Regions from separate parts of the Hymenobacter sp. 5317J-9 genome, predicted to be linked through region 3. Evidence: riboswitches for the same ligand, from Rfam matches in the RefSeq annotation. Region 3 holds a riboswitch; each other region holds the start of a gene.
What was found. A riboswitch is a leader RNA that binds a small molecule or an ion and turns the genes downstream of it on or off. The one in region 3 is predicted to bind S-adenosylmethionine.
Positions count from the first base shown of each region.

Region 1: another riboswitch for S-adenosylmethionine. It lies ahead of MUN81_RS09175 (hypothetical protein); the one in region 3 lies ahead of MUN81_RS02030 (O-acetylhomoserine aminocarboxypropyltransferase/cysteine synthase).
Region 2: another riboswitch for S-adenosylmethionine. It lies ahead of metH (methionine synthase); the one in region 3 lies ahead of MUN81_RS02030 (O-acetylhomoserine aminocarboxypropyltransferase/cysteine synthase).

Region 1 covers NZ_CP095050.1:2,206,098-2,213,064, reverse strand. The annotation lists gene MUN81_RS09185 (amino acid permease) at 1-399, opposite strand, end outside; gene MUN81_RS09180 (LLM class flavin-dependent oxidoreductase) at 574-1,593, opposite strand; gene MUN81_RS09175 (hypothetical protein) at 1,733-2,728, opposite strand; SAM riboswitch class I at 3,101-3,193, opposite strand; gene MUN81_RS09170 (TonB-dependent receptor) at 3,297-5,276, opposite strand; gene MUN81_RS09165 (M1 family aminopeptidase) at 5,481-6,967, shown strand, end outside.
Region 2 covers NZ_CP095050.1:934,998-941,964, forward strand. The annotation lists gene metF (methylenetetrahydrofolate reductase [NAD(P)H]) at 1-135, opposite strand, end outside; gene metH (methionine synthase) at 222-3,920, opposite strand; SAM riboswitch class I at 3,992-4,099, opposite strand; gene MUN81_RS03770 (molybdopterin molybdotransferase MoeA) at 4,199-5,422, opposite strand; gene MUN81_RS03775 (SDR family oxidoreductase) at 5,583-6,650, opposite strand; gene moaC (cyclic pyranopterin monophosphate synthase MoaC) at 6,919-6,967, shown strand, end outside.
Region 3 covers NZ_CP095050.1:483,425-490,391, forward strand. The annotation lists gene MUN81_RS02010 (T9SS type A sorting domain-containing protein) at 1-8, shown strand, start outside; gene MUN81_RS02015 (alpha/beta hydrolase) at 132-1,382, shown strand; gene MUN81_RS02020 (homoserine dehydrogenase) at 1,447-2,769, opposite strand; gene metX (homoserine O-acetyltransferase) at 2,925-3,950, opposite strand; gene MUN81_RS02030 (O-acetylhomoserine aminocarboxypropyltransferase/cysteine synthase) at 4,146-5,525, opposite strand; SAM riboswitch class I at 5,914-6,029, opposite strand; gene MUN81_RS02035 (LysM peptidoglycan-binding domain-containing protein) at 6,333-6,623, opposite strand; gene MUN81_RS02040 (hypothetical protein) at 6,807-6,967, shown strand, end outside.

The DNA.
Region 1 (6,967 bases), 1.7 Mb from region 3:
CAGAAACTTGATGAGGTACTGCGACCAGCTGATGGCCACCGTGGCCGCCCCCACCGAGTATTCGAGCACCAAATCCCAGCCAATAATCCAGGCAAACAGCTCGCCCATGGTAGCGTACGAATACGTGTAGGCGCTGCCCGAAACGGGCACCAGCGCCGCAAATTCGGCATAGCACAGCGCCGAGAAGGCGCAGCCCACGGCGGCCACCACGAAGGAGAGCGTCACGGCTGGCCCGGCGTTGTTGGCCGCGGCAATGCCCGTGAGCGAAAACAGACCGGCTCCGATAATTACGCCGATGCCGATGGCAATGAGGCTGATGCCGTTGAGGCTGCGTTTAAGAGTGTTAGCTCCCGTTTCGGCCGCTTCAGCCCGCAGCAGCTCGAGTGATTTTTTTAACATGTAGTTGTTGAAATGCGCTGGTAAGGGCGCATAGAAAAAAGAACGTGCTGAGCGAAGTCGAAGCATCTCATGTGTGGCAGTAAACCAATCAATTGAATTACTTCTGCACGCGAGATGCTTCGACTTCGCTCAGCATGACGGCCTGTTGAAATGCATTGCGGTCAATAGCCAGTGCTACGCCAATACTTGAATAACCGACTCTGAAAACCGCTCCATCTCCTCCAGCTGCGGGCTGGCCTGTAACAGGAAGAAATCGACTCCCACCTGCTCGAAGGCACCAATGCGGTCCTGCAGCTGAGCAGACGTGCCGGTGAGGCCGGTGCGCAGGCCGCGGTTCGATACCGAGTAGTCGTGCAGCGACACCTGCTGCTCCAGCTGCGTGCCGGCCAGCCACTGCTGGTAATTGCCGTAGCCCGAGGCCGAGGCCTGCACGTTGGTAATGCGGTCCAGCTCCTTCTTCACGTCCTGCTCGTTTTCGCGCACAATGGCGTAGCCGGCCACGCCGAATTTCATGGGCGGCAGGCCTTTCTGTTCGCGGCGGCGGCGCATGTCGGCAATGCGGGCCCCGATTTGCTCCGGCGAGTCGCCGTGCATCACGTAGCCGTCGCACTGGCTCGAAATGAGGTCCTTAGCCGCTTCCGACTCGCCGCCGGCGTACAGGAACGGGGCTTTGGCGGGCTTGGGTTGCAGGATGTTGTCGGCCACCTGGTAATACTTGCCCTGGTAGCTGAAATGGTCCTGCTGCCACAGGTTGGTCACCACGTCGAGCCACTCCTTGGTGCGGGCGTACCGGTCGTCGTGCTGCTCGAAGTGCAGGCCGTACTTGGTGGCCTCATCGCGCCACCAACTCGACACCACATTGAGCGACAGGCGGCCCGGCGCAATCAGGTCGATGTTGGCGGCCTGCTTGGCCAGCAGCGCGGGGTTGTGAAAGGTGGGGCGCACGGCCACCATTATTTCCAGCTGCTCGGTTACGGCAGCCAGGGCCGAGGCTGTGCTCCACGCTTCCAGCGACGGCGCTTCGGTGCCCTTGATGTCATTGAGGTACAACTCGGCAATCAGCGTCAGGTCGTAGCCCCAGGCTTCACTTCGCTGCGCCAGCTGCTTCACGTAGCTCCAGTCGGTGGGCATCTGCTCGTCTTCGACGTTGCGCAGCCAGCCCCCGAAAACGGGCATCCAATATCCAAATTTCATTGTATAAAACGTTAATGGACTGTCGTGTCGAACGCAGTCGAAACACCCCTACCTGGTGAGTATCGACTTCGCTGCAACGAAGCGGTAGAGATGCTTCGACTGCGCTCAGCATGACGTTCTTGAGTTTCTGATTAACAGCTTAAGCGGTGGCCAGCTCGGCCCGTGCAGTGGTGGCCACGGCTGCGGGCAACTGCGCTTCCAGATAGTCCACGAAGCGGGCATAGGGGTCGAAACCCACCACGTTCACGGCGTCGGCTACGAAGTTGGACAGGGCGTTGATGTCGTAGAACAGCACGTCGCCGGTGCGGTCGTCAATCAGGTATTCGATGCCGCCCACGTCAATTTTGGCAGCGGCCACGATGCGCTCCACGGCCGCAATCACCTCCGCCGGCGGTGTGAAGGCTTCCACCTGAATGCCTTTCTTAGGCGCTTCGGTCAAGCAGAACTCGGCCGACTGCTCTTCCGGAATCTGGCAGATTTCGGCCGGGCACAGGTTGAAGCTTTCGCCGGTGGTGTACACCTTCATGGCGTAGAGAAACTTGCCGTCCAGCGTTTCGACGCGGTGGATGTTGCCGCCGCGGGGCGTCACGTACTCCTGCACCAGCGCGGTCTGGTCGATGCCGAGGTCAATCTGGTTGTTGTCGACGGCGGCCTGCAGGCCTTCAGGCGTATCGAAGCGGATGATGCCCGCGCCGCTGCCGCCGATGTTCACCTTCACCACGATGGGGAAACGCAGTTCCTTGGCCGCATCAATGGCCCGCGAAGCATGGTTAATCACAAACGACTTCGGGTACTTCAGCCCCAGCGACTCAAACAGTGACAATTGCCGGGCCTTGTTCGTCTCGATGGCCGTGGCCGCCGAGCCGTTGATGATGCGCGTGCCAATACGCTCCAGGTGCGTTGCGTAGCCCGCTGTATGAAAAATGCCCTGCCCGTGCCCGCGCAGGTAAGCCGACGAGCTCATACGGTTGACCACCAGGCTGTAGCGGCTTTCCTTTTCGGCGGGGTCGTAGAGGTGGTGGGCAGCGTCAATTTTCTCGTAGGGCAGCCCGCGGCGGTCCAGCTCGGCAAAGAGCGGCTTGAACCATTCGGGGTGTTCGAAGTAGATACCAATGGGCTTTTGAACAGCAGACATATCTGAAAATAAATGAGTTGAAGCGTAGATGAGTTGAAGCGTAGGCAAGCGAGCATGCTGCCCAAGGCAGGTGGAGAACTGGCAAAGCCCGAAATGAGACGATAAAGTGGCCACACAGCGCCTAGTGCTGTGCCAGGACCGAAAAAGACCGGAAACCGATGAATACACGCCCGCCGACGCCGCACACGGCGGCCCGGCGAAGCCAACTTGCTCCGGACTCGGCTTAGCTACCCGCGATGAAAAAGATGGAGCGGGTTAGGCCAGACAACAACAGCAACAACACGCCATGCCGGCGCAACGCATGGCAGCGGCGCGGGCACGAAAAGCAGCAAGAAAAGCGGGTTGGTTATTGGAGGCTTCCACGGCAACTTGTTTTTATATGGTCAGGAATTGGCACCTTGCCTGCGGTTGCAAGCGGTTGCCGGCGCGTCGTAGAGCCTGTCTCTCAGCGCCTCTGTATAAAAACAATCCTTCAGGGAGAAAGAATTGATACGGCAAAGATACAGCGAAAGCCCCCGACTTGTTCAAAATCGGGGGCTTTCGCTTTTTTTGAGCTGGCAGATGCGCGCTATTTGCGCAGGGCCAGCCGCACGCCGGCCATCAGCCAGCGGCCGGGCATTTGGGCGCCCAGCAGGTCTGAATACTGTGCGTTGAACAGGTTCTGGGCCTGTCCCACCACCCACACCCGGTCGGGCAGCAGCGCCACGTCCAGGCGCCCGTTGACGACCACGTAGCTGGGCGTCAGCTCCGCGTCGTTGACGGTGGCGCTGGGGGTGGTGCGCTGGCCGGCGCGCTGCTTATAGACTCCCCCCACGCCCACGCTAAAACGCCGGTGCGTCAGGCTCACGTTGCCGGTAATGAGCTGTTTAGCCACGTTGCTGAGGTACTGCGACACCACGTCGCCGGCCACGTCGAGGTGGGTATAGGTGTAGCCCAGGCTGCCGTCAAGGCGCAGCTGGGGCGTGAGCTGGGCGCGGGTGGTGGCTTCCAGCTCCAGGCCCCGGGTGGTCACGGCAAACAGGTTTTCGGCCAGCCGATAGGTAGCGGCGGGGTTCAGGTTGGTGAGGCCTGTCGTCTCAATTACCTGGCTGCCCGACTGGCCCACGTAGTCAATCAGGTTGCGGCCGTAGCGGTTGAAATAGGTGGCGCGCAGCGTCAGGGCCGACAAGGGCTGGAAATCGAGGCCACCCTCGTAGCTCCAGGTGCGCTCGGCGCTCAGGTTGGGGTTGCCGATATTGAAGCCGCTGGGCACCGTGCCGGGCCGAATGGACGAGTAATACTGCTCCGTAAAATTGGCCGCCCGAATGGCGCGGCCCACGGCGCCGCGCACCGTCAGCTTCTCGCTCACCTGCTGGCTGGCGGTGAGTTGGGGCACCACCTCGGTGCCGTAGGCCTGGTCGTGGTCGAGGCGCAGGGCGGCCGTGAGGCTCAGGCGATTGGTGGGCGTGAGGCCGGCCACGGCGAATGCGCCTTGGTGCCACACGGCGTGGCGGCCCTGGTCGTTGCTGCGCACGGCGCGGCGGTCGGCCTGGCCGCCCAGCGTCAGACGCACTTTATCTGAGAGCGTGAGCTGGTGCTGGCCCTGCACGTTGAGGTAGTGCATGAGGTGGCTGCTGGCCACCGAAACGGGCGTGTACTGGTAGTAATCGGTGCTGGCGGTGCTCACCAGCTGCAGCTCGGTGCGGGCGCGGGCGTTCCAGTCGTAGCGCAATTGGCCCTGATACCAATCGCGCGAAGTGATTTCGCGGGCGCGGTCGCCGGCCGCAGTGGTATAGAAGTTCTGGGCGTTGTAGTCGCGCCGGTCGAAGCTGGCGCGGGCGGCGGCGCTCAGCTTTTCGCTAATCTGGTAAGCCCCCGACAGGGAGTAGGTATTGAGCCTAAAATCGTTGCGGCCGCCGCCGGGCAGATTGAGTTGCTGGCCGCTGGCCGTGTTGTTGAGAATGCCACCGGCCAGGCGCAGGCCTTTCTCCTGCCCGTAGAAGCCGGCGTTGGTGCTTTTCAAATCGTACTCGCCGGCTAGGAAAGTGCCGCCCAGCTCCATGGCATCGGGGCGGTGGGTGGCGGCGAAGGTCTTGGTCACGATGTTGACGAAGCCGCCCACGGCGTCGGGGCCGTAGAGCGCCGCACCGGGGCCGCGCACCACTTCAATCTGCTCAATCTCGGCCGGCGTGATGGGGAAGTAGCCCGCAAAATGGCCGGTGAGCGGGTCGTTGAGTCGCATGCCGTCCAGCAGAATCAGGACCTGGTTGAAGGTGGAGCCGCGCAGGGTGATGTCGGCCTGGGTGCCGAAGTTGCCGCGACTCTGCACCTCCAGGGCCGGCAGCAGTCGCAGCAGGTCGTCGAGCGAGGCCACGGGGTACTGGCTCAGCGTGCGGCCCGGAATTACTGACACGTAGCGGCCGGTCTGGCCCGATACCTGGTTCAGGCGCGAGCCGTACACCGTCACCTCACGCAGGCTGCGGGCGCTGTCGGCCGGAGCGGTCTGGGCGAGGGAGTTAAAGGCAAAAAAAGAGCAGAAAAGTGGCGTGGCGTAGCGAATAAGTCGCATTGAGCGGGAGGTTGATGAGGCCACAAACTTACTGTAGCGATGCCGCTGCGAACCCGCATCGTCCCGGTAGCAAGCGCCTTCGCTCTTACCACGGAGGCGCAGACTCGCAGCGTCCGCGCTACTTTCGTGGCTACGCGAAGCAACCGCCGCGCCGCGGCCTGGTCCTTCGCGCGAACTCCCACTTTCACTCACCCCTTTTTCTGAATGAAACATCTGTCCCTGCTGGGCCTGCTCGGCCTCGTAGCCACCAGCGCCGCTCACGCGCAGGCGCCCGGCGCCAAGCCGGAATCGCCCTACCGCGCCTCGGCCACCAAGATTAACGACCTGGTACACACCAAGCTCGACGTGCGCTTCGACTACGCCAAGCGCTACCTCTACGGCAAAGAGTGGGTCACGCTCAAGCCACACGCCTACCCCACCGACTCGCTGCGGCTCGATGCCAAAGGCATGGACATCAAGGCCGTGGCTCTGGTGACCGGCGGCCAGCAAACGCCGCTGAAGTACAACTACGCCGACGGCATGAACCTGCGCATCAACCTGGGGCGCATGTTCAAGCCCGGCGAGGAGTACACCATCTACCTCGACTACACCGCCAAGCCCGACGAGCTAAAAGTGCAGGGCAGCGCGGCCATCACCGATGCCAAAGGCCTGTATTTCATCAACCCCGACTCGGCCACGGCCGGCAAGCCGGTGCAAATCTGGACGCAGGGCGAGACCGAAGGCTCCTCTGCCTGGTTCCCCACCATCGACCGGCCCAACCAGAAAACCACCGAGGAAATCTCGATGACAGTGCCCGCCAAATACGTGACGCTCAGCAACGGCAAGCTGGTGAGCAGCACGCCCGCCGGCTCCGGCCTGCGCACCGACACTTGGAAAATGGACCTGCCGCATGCCCCCTACCTGTTCATGATGGCGGTGGGCGACTTCAAAAAAACCACCGACACCTGGCGCGGCAAGGAGGTGAGCTACTACCTCGAGCCCAAGTACGCGCCCTTCGCCAAGCAGATTTTCGGCAACACCACCGACATGCTGGAGTTCTACTCCAACCGCCTCGGCGTGGAGTACCCGTGGAACAAATACAGCCAGATTGTGGCCCGCGACTACGTGAGCGGCGCCATGGAAAACACCACCGCCACCCTGCACGGCGAGCAGGTGCAGATGACCGACCGCGAGCTGCTGGACCGCCAGTACTCGAGCGAATCGGTGATTGCGCACGAGCTGTTTCACCAGTGGTTTGGCGATTACGTGACGGCCGAAAGCTGGAGCAACATCACCGTGAACGAGACGATGGCCGACTTCTCGGAAGGCCTCTACGCCGAGCACAAGTACGGCCGCGACGCCGCCGACGCCCACTACTACACCTACCTGCGCCGCTACCTGAGCTCGCCGCGCGACGCCGCCAAAACGCTGGTGCGCTTCCACTACGACCAGCAGGAAGAGGTGTTCGACCTGGTGAGCTACCAGAAGGGCGGCGCCATCATGGACATGCTGCGCACCTACCTGGGCGACGACGTGTTTTTCGCCGGCCTGCAGAAATACCTCAAGGATAATGCTTTCGGCAATGGCGAAGCGCACCAGATGCGCCTGGCATTCGAGGCCGTGTCGGGCCAGGATTTGAACTGGTTCTGGAACCAGTGGTACTATTCGCCCGGCCACCCCGTCGTGACCATCGACTACGCCTGGGACGCTGG
Region 2 (6,967 bases), 450 kb from region 3:
CGGCGGCTTGAACTCCATCAGCGGCTCGATGTTCGAGAACAGCGTGTGGATGTTTTCACCCTTTTTGGGCGGCAGCACCTCAAACGAGAAGAGGGTTTTGCCGTTGGCCTGGGCGAGGTGGTCGGTAACTTTCATGGAGTGTAGCGTGGACTTTTAGTCCGCGCCTGCAAGCGTTAGGTCGATAGATTCAGAGGCGTTCACTCGCGGACTAAAAGTCCGCGCTACTTCTTTGGTTCGTAGTTGAGGTTGGGCATCAACCACCGTTCCAGCTCGACGGTTTCCATGCCCTTGCGGCGGGCAATGTCGCTTACCTGGTCCGCGCCAATGCGGCCGAGGCCGAAGTAGCGCGAATCGGGGTGGGCGTAGTACAGGCCGCTCACCGACGAAGCCGGGTACATGGCCAGGTTTTCGGTGAGAATGATGCCCGTTTTGCCTTCCGCGTCAAGGAGGTTGAACAGCGTGATTTTTTCGGTGTGGTCGGGGCAGCCGGGGTAGCCGGGGGCGGGGCGCACGCCGCGGTATTTCTCCTGCACGAGGTCCTCGTTGGTGAGGTGCTCGTCGGGCGCGTAGCCCCAGAACTCGCGGCGCACCCGCTCGTGCAGGCGCTCGGCAAAGGCCTCGGCCAAGCGGTCGGCCAGGGCCTTCACCATGATGCTGGAATAGTCGTCGTGGTCGGCCTCGTACTGCTCCAGCAGCTTCTCGATGCCGATACCAGCCGTGACGGCGAAGCCGCCGAGGTAGTCGGCGCGGCCGGTTTCCTTCGGAGCCAGGAAATCGGAGAAGGCCAGATTCGGAATCTTCGGCCCCTTCTCGCCCTGCTGGCGCAGTGTGAAAAATTCGGTGTCTACGGTCTCGCGCGAGTCGTCGGCGTAGATTTCGATGGTATCGTAATCCTTGGTATTGGCCGGCCAGAAGCCCAGCACGGCGCGGGCGGTGAGCAGCTTCTCATCGATGATGCGCGTGAGCATGGCCTGCGCATCGGCAAAGAGCTTGGTGGCGGCTTCGCCCAAGTTTTCGTCTTCCAGAATGCGCGGGTAGCGGCCTTTCAGCTCCCAAGTGTGGAAGAAGGGCGTCCAGTCGATGTATTGGGCCAGCTCGGCCAGGTCGTAGTCTTCCAGCACTTTGGTGCCGAGGAAGCTGGGCTTGGTAATGCTCACCGTGTTCCAATCCGACTTGAAGCCGTTGGCGCGGGCCGCTTCGATGGTCAGGTAGCTTTTGTCGCGCTGGCGGCTGGCGTAGTCGGCGCGCAGGGCGGCGTAGTCGTCGGCTACGGTCTGGGCGTAGGCTTTTTCGCCCGAGCCGAGCAGGCCGGCCGCCACGCCAACCGAGCGGGAGGCGTCGTTCACGTGCACCACCGGGCCGCTGTAGGAGGGCGCGATTTTTACGGCCGTGTGCAGGCGCGAGGTGGTGGCGCCGCCAATGAGCAGGGGCACCTTCATGCCGCGCTTTTCCATGGCCTGGGCCACGTACACCATCTCGTCGAGCGAGGGCGTGATGAGACCGGACAGGCCGATGACGTCCACGTTCTGCTTCTGAGCTTCGTCGAGAATCTTTTCAAGCGGCACCATCACGCCGAGGTCCACGATGTCGAAGTTGTTGCAGGCCAATACCACGCCCACAATGTTTTTGCCTATATCGTGCACGTCACCTTTCACCGTGGCCATCAGGATTTTGCCGGCCGTCTGGCGGTCCGAGCCTTGCTTGTCGGCCAGCAGGTACGGTTCGAGGTAAGCCACGGCCTTCTTCATCACACGGGCCGATTTCACCACCTGCGGAAGGAACATTTTGCCGGCCCCGAACAGGTCGCCCACCACGTTCATGCCGGCCATCAGCGGGCCCTCAATCACGTCGAGGGGCCGGGCCAGTTCCTGGCGGGCGGCCTCGGTATCCTCGTCAATAAATTCGGTGATGCCCTTTACCAGCGCGTGTTGCAGACGCTCCTGCACCGGCAGGCTGCGCCATTCGTCGGCTTTCACTTCGGCCTTGTCCTTTTGCTTGACGGTGTCGGCAAACTCCACGAGGCGTTCGGTGGCGTCGGCGCGGCGGTTCAGGAGCACGTCTTCGCAGAGCTCAAGCAGGTGGGGCTCAATTTCATCGTATACGCCGAGCTGGCCGGGGTTCACGATGCCCATGTCCAGACCTGCTTTGATGGCGTGGTAGAGGAAGGCCGTGTGCATGGCCTCGCGCACCACGTCGTTGCCGCGGAACGAGAAGCTGATGTTGCTGATGCCGCCGCTGGTGAGCGCGCCGGGCAGGTTGCCCTTAATCCAGCGCACGGCCTCGATGAAGTCGATGGCGTAGTTGCGGTGCTCGTCCATGCCCGTGCCCACGGTCAGGATGTTGGGGTCGAAGATGATGTCGGACGGGTCGAAGCCCACTTCCCACACCAGAATATCGTAGCTGCGCTGGCAGATTTCGATGCGGCGCGCCAGCGAATCGGCCTGGCCGTCCTCATCAAAAGCCATGACCACCACGGCGGCTCCGTACTGGCGCACCGTGTGGGCCCGCTCGCGGAAGGCGGCTTCGCCTTCCTTCAGCGAAATCGAGTTTACGATGCTCTTGCCCTGCACGCATTTCAGGCCGGCTTCGAGCACGCTCCACTTCGAGGAGTCAATCATGACGGGCACCCGCGCAATGTCGGGCTCCGAGGCGATGAGGTGCAGAAAAGTCGTCATCACCTGCTCCGAATCGAGCATGCCCTCGTCCATGTTGATGTCGAGTACCTGGGCGCCTTCTTCCACTTGCAGGCGGGCCACGGCCAGGGCTTCCTCATACGCGCCGGTCCGGATGAGGCGGGCGAAGGCACGCGAGCCGGTCACGTTGCAGCGCTCGCCCACGTTCACGAAGAGGCTTTCCTCCTTGATGGTAAACGGCTCCAGGCCGCTCAGGCGGGTAGAAGGAACATGCTCGGTAGGCAGCTGGCGGGGCTGGTATTTCTCGGCCAGCTTGCTCAGCTCGGCAATGTGCTGGGGTGTGGTGCCGCAGCAGCCACCCACCACCGTCACGATTCCTTCTTTCAGATACTCCTCCACCAGCGCGGCAAATTCCTGGGCCGATTCGTCGTAGCCGCCGAAGGCGTTGGGCAGGCCGGCGTTGGGGTAGGCGGAGATGTGGACGTCGGAAATGCGGCTCAGCTCCTGCACGTACTGGCGGAGCTGGTCGGCCCCGAGGGCGCAGTTCAGGCCCACGCTCAGCAGCGGCAGGTGGCGAATGCTGTTCCAGAAAGCTTCTACCGTCTGGCCGCTCAGGGTGCGGCCCGAGGCGTCGGTGATAGTGCCCGAAATCATGACGGGCACTACCCGGCCGCCTTCGTCGAAGAACTTCTGCACGGCGTAGAGGGCCGCTTTGGCGTTCAGCGTGTCGAAGATAGTTTCGATGAGCAGCGTGTCGACGCCGCCATCCACGAGGCCGCGCACCTGCTCCAGGTAGGCGGTGGCCAGTTCATCGAAGGTCACGGCGCGGAAGCCAGGGCGGTTGACGTCGGGCGAGAGCGAGGCGGTGCGGTTGGTGGGGCCCACGGCGCCGGCCACGAAGCGCGGCCGCTCGGGCGTGGCAAACTCGTCGGCGGCCTCGCGGGCTAGGCGGGCCGACTCGTAGTTCAGCTCATACACCACGTGCTCCAGGCCGTAGTCGGCCTGCGCGATGGTGGTGCCGCTGAAGGTGTTGGTTTCCACCATGTCGGCCCCGGCGGCAAAGTATTCAGCGTGAATGCCTTTGATGATATCCGGCCGCGTGATGCTCAGCAGGTCATTATTGCCCCGCAGCGGCTTGGGGTGGTCGGCAAAGCGGGTGCCCCGGAAATCCTCTTCGGTCAGCGGGTGGCGCTGAATCATGGTGCCCATGGCGCCGTCGAGAATCAGCAGGCGCTGGCGAAGCAAATCGGGAAGCGGGGAGGGAGCGGGGAGGGTGGCAGTGGACATTTCTTTCGGGGTCGAATAGCTACGGTAGCGCGTATCCAGAAAGAAACCCGCGCAGCAAAGCACGGTTCCGGCTGTCATCTTCTTTCGCCAAAAAAGCGGCGAAACGGGAGTTGGCACCTACTCGCGGCAGGTTGCCAAGACGTCATCGGGCCCGGTCCCTCGGTCTTTCTGGATAGCAGCGTAGGGCGAAGATACAACCACCAGGGCTTGTCGCGTATGCGTTGGCTTGTGCATTGAATGAATAATTTGGCCCGACGCGGCACGAGCTGAAGTCGGCGCTACAGCGCCCACGCCGGCCACACGCTGCCCGCCGCAAACACGGCCGGCTCGGGCGGCAACTCCAAAAATGCAGTTGCCCCCACCAGCCCCATCATGTCGCCGGAACCACCCACGCGGAGCGGGGTGGCCAAGCGACGGCCTCCAGCGTCCACGGTCAGGCGCACGGGCACGAAGTGGGTGAGTTGGGGCTTGAAATTGATGTCGACGGTAAGCACGGCTGGTTGTGGGGCCTCGGCAGCGGCGGCAGTTTCGGGTGTGCCTGCGAACTGTTGCACGGCGCGCAGCCAGGGCCGCACGTAGCGGCAGGCCGTGATGAACGTTGAAACCGGGTTGCCGGGCAACCCAAACACTACCGGCCCGCCGGCCCGCGCTCCAAACCACAGCGGCTTGCCCGGCCGCTGCTGCACTTCGTGGAAAATTTCCTCGACCTGCAATTCACGCAACAGGCCCGGCAGGTGGTCGGCGCGGCCCTTGCTCACGGCTCCGCTCAGCACCACGGCATCAAAGCCTGCGCCCAAAATTTTGGTGAGACCATCGCGCAGCTCCGCCACGTCGTCGGAGAGGTGGAACAGCGAAACGTCGGCCCCGGCCTGGGCAAACAGCGCTTGCAGCGCGTACACGTTGGAACGCCGTATCTGGTGCGCCAGGGGCTTTTCCCGAATGCCCACCAGCTCGTTGCCGGTGCTCACCACGGCCAGGCGCGGGGCGCGCAGCACGGCCAGCTCGGCAGCGCCCACGGTGGCGGCCACGGCCAGCTCGGCGGGTCCCAGGCGGGTGCCGGCGCGCAGCAGGGCATCGCCGGCGCGGCGGTCGGCGGCCTGGTGGTGGATGTTGACGCCGGCCGCATCGGGCGTCGGAATCTGAATGCGGGCGCGATTGTCGTGCAGCAGAATGTCCTCGTAGCGAATCACCGCATCGGCCCCGGCGGGCAGCACCGCGCCCGTCATCACCTCCACGGCCTGCTGCGGGCTGGGCAGCGGGCGGGCGGGCTCACCGGCATACTGGGCGTGGGCAATGTCGAATTCCGTCTGGCCCCCGGCCCAGGTGGCAAAGCTCACCGCAATGCCGTCCATCGCCACCCGGTTGAAAGGCGGAAAGTCGCGGTCGGCCACCAGCGTTTCGGCCAGGATGCGGCCGGCAGCGTGGGGCAGGGCCACGGTTTCGGGCGGCAGCGGGCGGGCCGTGGCAAGGACGCGGGCGGTGGCTTCGGCGGGGGAGAGCATGGGTGGGTGAGTTAAGAGTTAGGAGTGGCCGTCATGCAGAGCGCAGCGAAGCATCTTTACTGCACAACGCAGTCTAATTATCGGGATTAGTGGTGGCGGTAAAGATGCTTCGCTGCGCTCTGCATGACGTTCTGCGAATAACGCTTTGCCAACGTAGCGCCTATGGAATCAGCCGGTCTTGGCGCAGCTTCGCAAATAAATCGAAAAACGAGTCCTCCGTGCTCTGAAACACGGTGAAGCCGCGCTTGCGGCTATTGGCCATGTCCGTCATCACCTCGATGGGGCGGCCCAGGTCCAAATCCGTGTGCCAGGGCGAAGCCAAGCGGCTTAAGTCAGCTTCGGCCAAACCGTTTTTCGTGGCGATTTCGCGCCACAGCTCCGCATCGCCGGCCATCTCGGCTTCGAGCGGGTGAATGCTGCCATCGAAGCCCACGGCCTCCACGCCAAACCACTCGGCTAGGCGGCCCCATAGCTGGCTCCAGCGGAAAACGTCGCCGTTCACCACGTTGTAGGCCTCGTTGCGGGCGGCTTCGGTGGTGGCAGCCCACACCAGCTGCTTGGCGATAACGCGGGCATCGGTCACGTCCGACAAGCCTTCCCATTGCGCCTGCGAACCGGGCCAGCGGAAGGGCCGCCCGGTGGCCTTGCAGATGCTCGCATACACGGCCAGCGTGGTGCCCAGGTTCATGAGGTTGCCCACGGCCTTGCCGATGATGGTGTGTGGCCGGTGGATGCTCCAGGTGAAGCCGTCGCGCGCGGCGGCGGCGTACACCTCGTCTTCTTGGGCGTAGTAAAAGTTGTCGAGCGCCAGCCGGGGCTGCGACTCGCGCAGCGGCGTGGGCGGCGGCATGCCCCCGCTCACGTAAGCCTCAAACGGCCCCAGATAGTGCTTCAGGCCGGTTACCAGCGCTACGTGCTGCACCGAATGTTTCGGGCCCAGCACGGCCAGCAGGTTGCGCACCATGGCGCTGTTCACGCGGATGTTTTCGGCCTCGGTGTCGTTGCGCATCCAGCTGGTGATGAATACGTGCGTGGGCCGGAGGTCGGCCAGCGCAGTTTCGAGGCTGGCGGGGTCCAGCAGGTCGGCGGCCACGGGTTGCAGGCCGGCAATGCTGGTATCGGGGCGGCGGGCCAGGCCGTAGGTAATCCAGTTGTGGGCCAGCAGCTCCTGGGCCAGGTTGCTGCCGATGATGCCGCTGGCACCTACTACTAAAGCGGTATTGGTCATACTAAATTTCGGGATGAATGGGGCGGCCAAGAAGGGCCGACGCGGCAGAATTAGCCGGGGCATTGGGGCCCGTTTAAGCCCGCGCTTCGTTGAAAACGGCTGCCGCGACCAATAGTTTGCAGCAAAACAATTTGCGGCCGGGTTGGCTAAGTGAGACGTAGCGCGGACTTTTAGTCCGCGACACCACCAGCCTTGCGTTGGCGCAGACTGAAAGTCCGCGCTGCACTTCCGCCAACGATTTGGTGCCATTACGCGTCTCTACAGCCCTATGCTAACCAAGAATTTCACCCACGTCAACGCCGCCAATCAGCCTACTA
Region 3 (6,967 bases):
TGCAATAAGTCGGAACTTGCGGCCCGGCCGGGTGTTTGGGCCACGGCCCGGCTGAGGTGTTGCTCAGGTTGTGGGAGATGCGGCGTGCCCGGCCGCTTCCCACCTTCTTTCTGCCATTTCTTTTCTTTTTTATGAAAGCACTATTTCTCTGTTTGGCGCTGCTGATTGGCGCGCGTATGGCCTCGGCGCAGGCTGTCATTGACACTACTCAGGGCCGCTACTATCAGCCCGTATTCGCCAACGTGACCGTGACCTCGGGCGTCAACTTCGGCTCGGCGGTGAACTCGGCCGGGGCCACTCAGCAGCTGCTGATGGACATTTACCAGCCCTCCGGCGACGTGCTGGCCCGGCGGCCAGTCATCATCTTCGCCCACCAGGGCGGCTTCGTCACGGGCTCGCGCACCGATGCCTACATGGTGGCCGTGTGCACCCGCTTTGCCCGGCTGGGCTACGTCACGGCCAGCATCGATTACCGCCTGCTCGATTTGGGCACCATCATTGGCGGGGGCTTCGACACGGTGAACATCGCCAAGTCGGCCATCCGGGGCATGCAGGACCTGCGGGCGGCCGTGCGCTTCTTCCGCAAAGACGCTGCCACCACCAACACCTACCGGGTGCACCCCAACTACATCACGGTGGGCGGCTCGTCGGCCGGCGCCTTCGCGGCGCTGGAAGTGGGCTACCTCGACAAGGCCAGCGAAGTGCCGGCCTACGTGGGCATTGCGGCGCTGGGCGGCATCGAGGGCACCAGCGGCAACCCCGGCTACAGCAGCCAGCCGCTGGCCGTGCTCAACCTGAGCGGCGCCACCGAGCAGCCCAGCCTCATCGAGGCCGGCAACGCGCCCCTGTGCAGCGTGCACGGCACCGCCGACGGCACCGTGCCCTACCTGCAGGGCCGCGTGGGCAGCAGCCTGCCGCCCAAGTACGTGTACGGCAGCGGTCGCCTCAACCCCCGCGCCACGCAGGTTGGCATTCGCAACACCTTGCGCACGTTGCGCGGGGCCGGCCATATTCCCTTCGAGAGCAACGCTGCCTACGCCGACACCACCTTCCGCACCATCCGCGACTTCCTGCGGCCCAGCCTGGCCCAAGCCGGCACGGTGCTTTCGGCTGTGAAAGCCAGCGCCGTCCCCGCCGCCCAAGCCTACCCCGTCCCCGCCGCCCAAGCCTACCCCGTGCCCGCCGAAGAAGCCGTGCAGCTGACCCTGCCCAAAGAATTGCTGCTGCCGTTGCAGGCCCAGCTGCTCGATGCCGCCGGCCGCGTGGTGCGCGTCATCAGTCCCGAGGCCCACGACCTGAGCATTCTGCGCAACGCCCTGAAACCGGGCGTCTACTTCCTGAAGCTTCCCGGCCAGCCGGCGTTGCGGCTGGAATTCAAGTAGGTTTCCGATAAACTAAAAACCGGGTAGGGGGCGGGGGCAAGCCCTGCACCCTACCCGGTTTGCGTTAAACCAGCGCCGCCAAGTGTTGCGCCAACACGTCGGCCGGTGCACCCAACGGCAGCACTTCGCCCACCCGGGCCACAAACACGCCGTTAGCCCGTAGCTCCTTGCGCCACGCAAACAGCTGCTCCAGCGCCACGGGGCCGGTGGCGTACGTGCCGTGCTCGTCGGTGCACAGGGTTTCGGGGGGCAGTTCCAGCCAGGTCAGCACTTCGCGCAGGGCGCCCACGTCGGGGTGGCTCACGTAGGCCTCCACGGCCAGGCCTTGGGTGAGCTGAACAGCTGCTGGCGCGTCTTGCTTGGTGTAGCCGTAGCGCAGGCCGCGCTGCAAGGCCAGCACATCGGCCAGCACGGCCGAGCCCGTGGGATGGCCCCCGGCGCCCCGCCCCCGCAGGAACTGCGCGCCGGCAAATTCCGCCTCCAGCACCACGCCGTTGAACTCGCGGTCCACGGCGTAGAGGGGCGACTCCGGCCCCACCAGCTGCGGCGTCACCAGCGCCGTGGTGTGCCCATCCGGCAAGCGGTACAAGCCCGCCACTACCTTGATTTTGCGGCCGTGCGCGGCGGCACGGGCAATGTCGGCCGCCCCAATACCTTCTATTCCCAGGTTCAGCACCTCTTCAGCGTTCAGGAAAACCCCGTAGGCGTGGGCGGCCAGAATCACGGCTTTCGAGCGCGGGTCGAAGGCGCCCATGTCGAGCGCGGGGTCGGTTTCGGCAAAGCCCTGGGCCTGGGCTTCGGCCAATGCCGGGCCGTAGTCGGAGCCGTCTTCGCCCATGCGCGTCAGCACGTAGTTCGACGAGCCGTTGAAAATACCGCTCACCGAGCGCAAGGGCTCGTGGCCGAAATACTGGTCGAGCGTGCGGATGACCGGGATGCTGCCGCACACGGCCGCTTCGTAGAGCAGCGTGCCGCCGAAATCGGCCTGCAGCTGCACCAGCTCCGGCAGGTGCCGGGCCAGCATGGCCTTGTTGGCCGTCACCACGCGGCGGCCTTGGCGCAGGGCGGCGCTCACCAGCCGGAAGGCCTCGGCCGCGTCGTCAATGACTTCAACCAGAAGGTCTACTTCGGGGTCAGCCAGGAGGTCGTCGGCATGAAAGCTGAACCGCTCGGCAGGCAATGTCCGTGGCTTGGTGGGGTTCTTCACGGCAATGCGTGTTACGACCAGGTTGAGGCCCGGCTGTTGCTGCACAATGTCGTAGAAACCCTGCCCCACGCAGCCAAAGCCAATCAGGCCGACGCGGAGCCGTGCTTGCTCGTGTTCCATCTCTGTGTTATTAATTTTATCGTTGCAAGCCTGCACGCCATCAAAAAGGTGCGTGCGCATATACTATGCACCAGGGGTTTGTGCTGCCATCGAAAAGTTTGTGCCCGGAGCTGATGCGTTGTACTCAAACAGGTTGGTTTGTGCTAATCAACTGCGTTCACTGCGTTTGAAAGCACTTTTCAGGAATGCCATCAGCGTCTGTCTTTTCCTAAAAATCAATGCACGAACGTGGGCGCGTAGAACCGCTCCAGAAAGTGCGTAATCGCGCCGGTTTCCAGCAAAAAGCCGTCGTGGCCGTAGCGCGAGTCCAGCTCGGCGTACATCGCGCCGGGGATGTGGGCGGCCAGCTCCCGCTGCTCACTCAGCGGAAACAACACGTCGGAAGTAATGCCCAGCACCAGCGTACGGGCCCCGATGCGGCGCAGAGCCGCCGCCACGCCGCCCCGGCCGCGGCCGAGGTTGTGCGAATCCATGCTGCGGCTGAGGGCCACGTAGCTGTAGGCGTCGAAGCGGGCCACCAGTTTGTCGCCCTGGTAGCGCTGGTAGCTGCTGGCGCGGTGCTCGTCCGGCAGGTCGTCGTCGGGGTCGGTTTGGGTATCGGCGTAGGCCGGGTAGCTGCGGTAGCTGAGCAGGGCAATAGCGCGGGCGGCGCGCAGGCCCTCGTCGCCCCCGCCGGGCTGGCCGGCCGCGTAGGTCGGGTCGGCCTCGATGGCCAGCCGCTGGGCTTCGTTGAAGGCAATGCCCCAGGCCGAGTGCCGGGCATTGGTGGCGATGACCACGAGGTGGTCGAACAAATCGGGGCGCTGCACGGCCCATTCCAGCGCCTGCTGCCCGCCCAGCGAGCCGCCAATCAGCGTGTGAATATCCGTCAGGCCCAGGTCCTCGCGCAGGGCCTCGTGGGCCGCCACCAGGTCCCGAATGGTCAGGCGCGGGAAGTGCTGGTAGCGCGGCCGGCCGGTGGTGGGGTCCGGGTCGCGCGGGCTGGTGCTGCCGTAGCAGGAGCCCAGCACGTTGGCGCACACAATGAAGTATTCGGCGGGGTCGTAGTAGCACCCCGGCCCCACTAGGCCCGGCCACCAGGCCAGCACGTCGGCGTTGGCCGTGAGGGCGTGGCACACCCACACCACGTTGTCGCGGTCCTCGTTGAGCTGGCCCCAGGTGCGGTACGCCACGTGGGCGCCGGCCAGGGTTTCGCCGCTTTCGAGCAGTAAATCGGGCAGGTGAAAAAGATGGTCTGACATGGGGAAACAGGTAAAAAAGTCGTTGTAGAACCAGCGCACGAGGCTAGCCCTCGGTATCTCACCCCCATCTTTCTCCAACAAACTGCAGGAAAGTGGGCCAGCCCGTGGACTGGTTCTACATCGACTGACAAGCAAAAAGCCGCCAGCGAGACTGGCTCCGGCCCACCAGGGGTGGCCCGCCGACGGCCATGGGGTTTACACTTCCAGCGGCTGAGCGTGCTCCAGCTCGGGCTCGGTCACTGCCTCGCCTTCGGTGGGCAGGCTGGCCGTGTTGCCGATGGCGTCGAACGCCGCCTGCAAATCGGCTTTGATGTCCTCGAAATGCTCAATGCCCACTGAAAGGCGCAGCGACGTGGGCGTGACGCCGGCAGCCAGCTGTTCCCCTTCGCTCAGCTGCTGGTGCGTGGAGGCCGAAGGCTGAATGATGAGCGTCTTGGCGTCGCCCACGTTAGCCAAATGGCTGATGAGCTTGAGGTTGTCGATGAACTGCGTAGCCGTTTCCTTCGAGCCCTTAATGCGGAACGAAAGCACGCCGCCGAAGCCGCGCTCCAGGTACTTCTGCGCCAGACGATGCGAAGGGCTGCTGGCCAGGCCGGGGTAGTTCACGCTTTCTACCTGCGGGTGCTGCTCCAGCCAAGTGGCTATTTTAAGGGCGTTTTCCACGGTGCGCTCCACGCGCAGGCTCAGGGTTTCGAGGCCGATGAGCAGCTGCCAGGAGTTGAAGGGGCTAATGGCCGGACCGAAGTCGCGCAGCCCTTCCACCCGCGCCCGGATGATGAAGGCGATGTTGCCAAACGGCCCGCCTTTGCCAAATACATCGTTGAAAACCAAGCCGTGGTAGCCGTCGCTGGGCTCGGTGAACTGCGGGAATTTGCCGTTGCCGAAGTCGTAGGTGCCGCCGTCCACAATCACGCCGCCGATGCTGGTGCCGTGGCCGCCAATCCACTTCGTGGCCGACTCCACCACGATGTGCGCGCCGTGTTCCAAGGGCCGGAACAGGTAGCCGCCCGCCCCGAAAGTGTTGTCCACAATCAGCGGCAAATCGTGGCGGTTGGCAATGGCCGCAACGGCTTCAAAATCAGGAATGCTGAAGCTGGGGTTGCCAATGGTTTCGAGGTAAATGGCCTTGGTGTTTTCGTCAATCAGCTCCTCGAAGCTGGCTGGGTTGTCGCCATCGGCAAAGCGTACTTCGATGCCCAACCGCTTGAAGGCCACCTTAAACTGGTTGTAGGTGCCACCGTAGAGGTAAGACGAGCTCACGAAGTTGTCGCCGGCCTGCAGGATGTTGTTGAGGGCAATGAACTGCGCCGCCTGGCCCGAGCTGGTGGCCAGCGCCGCCACGCCGCCTTCCAGCGCCGCCACGCGCTGCTCAAACACGTCGGTGGTGGGATTCATCAGGCGGGTGTAGATGTTGCCGAACTCCTTCAGGGCGAACAGATTGGCCCCGTGCTCGGCGTTCTTGAACACGTAGCTGGTGGTTTGGAAAAGGGGCACAGCGCGTGAGCCGGTGGTGGGGTCGGGCTGCTGGCCGGCGTGGAGTTGCAGGGTTTCGAAGTGCAGGGATTGAGCGGACATGATGCGGAGATGTTTGAAGGTTGAAAACCGTAATGAGTTGATTGGAAGAAGCGCTAAGCAGCTTGCATAGAGGCGTTTACAGCGCGATGAAACCCCCGGGTAAGCCCGTGTTGAAGCGGTGGGCCGAGGTCCGCCAACGGCCCCGAAAGGGCGCGCGGCAGCCCCGAGAAGCCACCAGAAAATCCAGAAAGGAGGGGAGGGGGTGCCTAAGCCGAAATCAGCTTAGCAACAACACGGGCAGCAACAGCACATTCGCATTCGAGCGAACGGGGCGGCCTGCGTGCAACGGCTTGGAGCCGAAACGAAAAAGCCCGAAACCTGGGCGCGCAAAGCAGCCGAAGGAGTCGGGTGGAAGAAGGCGGAACGAGAAGTATTTTCCATGGCACTCGAGTCATATGCCCCAGCGCGGCCAAAACCGCAGTGGGTAGGAATTGGCACCTTTCACAGGAAGGAAGGTTGCCAGCGGGTCAGGGAGCCTAGTCTCTCGCCGCTTCTGTATAAAACTTAAAAACTGCCCGCCGTTAGCAGGGAGTACCGGGTTGGTGAGGGCAAAGGTAAGCGAGAAATTTTTTGATGGGCAAGCGGTGGGGGCGAAATAAATTTTGTGGGCCGCTTATTCAAGCCGTCATGCAGAGCGCAGTGAAGCATCTCGCGTGCCACCGCTAATCAATTGATTACTTCCACGGGCAAGATGCTTCGCTACGCTCTGCATGACGTTCTTTTAACTCGCAGCGCTGCCCGACCAAACGCAAAAAAGCCACCCTGAAACAGAGTGGCTTTTCTCACCTTTTTTCTGCAAAAAAGTACCTAGAGACTAGGTAGGGTTAACACCTGACCAACTTCAATATGGTCGGGGTTACTGCCGATAGTGGCCTTGTTGGCCTCGTATATCTGATGCCACTTGGCGGCGTCGCCGTAGTGGTGTTTAGCAATTTTAGACAGCGAATCACCGCTTACCACGGTGTACGAATCGCCGGCAGTGGCTGGATTGGCACCGGCGGCATTTCCAAAAAAATCAGTGCCGCCAGCAGCCGGCTTTGCTGCGGGCTCTGCGGGTTTTTGCTCGCCTTTGTCGCTGAGAAAATCAAAGAGTCCCATGGATTTGTTCCGTTTAATGAAAAAAAAGTTTGAATGAGCCGCCCCGCGGGGTAGCCGACAGGGCCCATATACGGGCCGCTGCAGATGAGGTTACGGCGTAAACTCTTTTGCTTGTGGCTCGTAAGCCGACGAGTTTGCAACCGCAGGCTTTCTCATTCTTTCACCATTCTTTTTTTTATGCTCATGAAACTTCAGTCCCTTTTTTCGCTCCGTTATTTCGCCAGCCTGCTGCTGTTGGTGTCGTTGTTTGTCACGGCGTGTGGCAACGACAAAGGCAAGGTAGAAGGCGTGAACATGTTGTACGGTACCGACAGCAAGGTATGGAAAACTGCTAAGGAAACCGA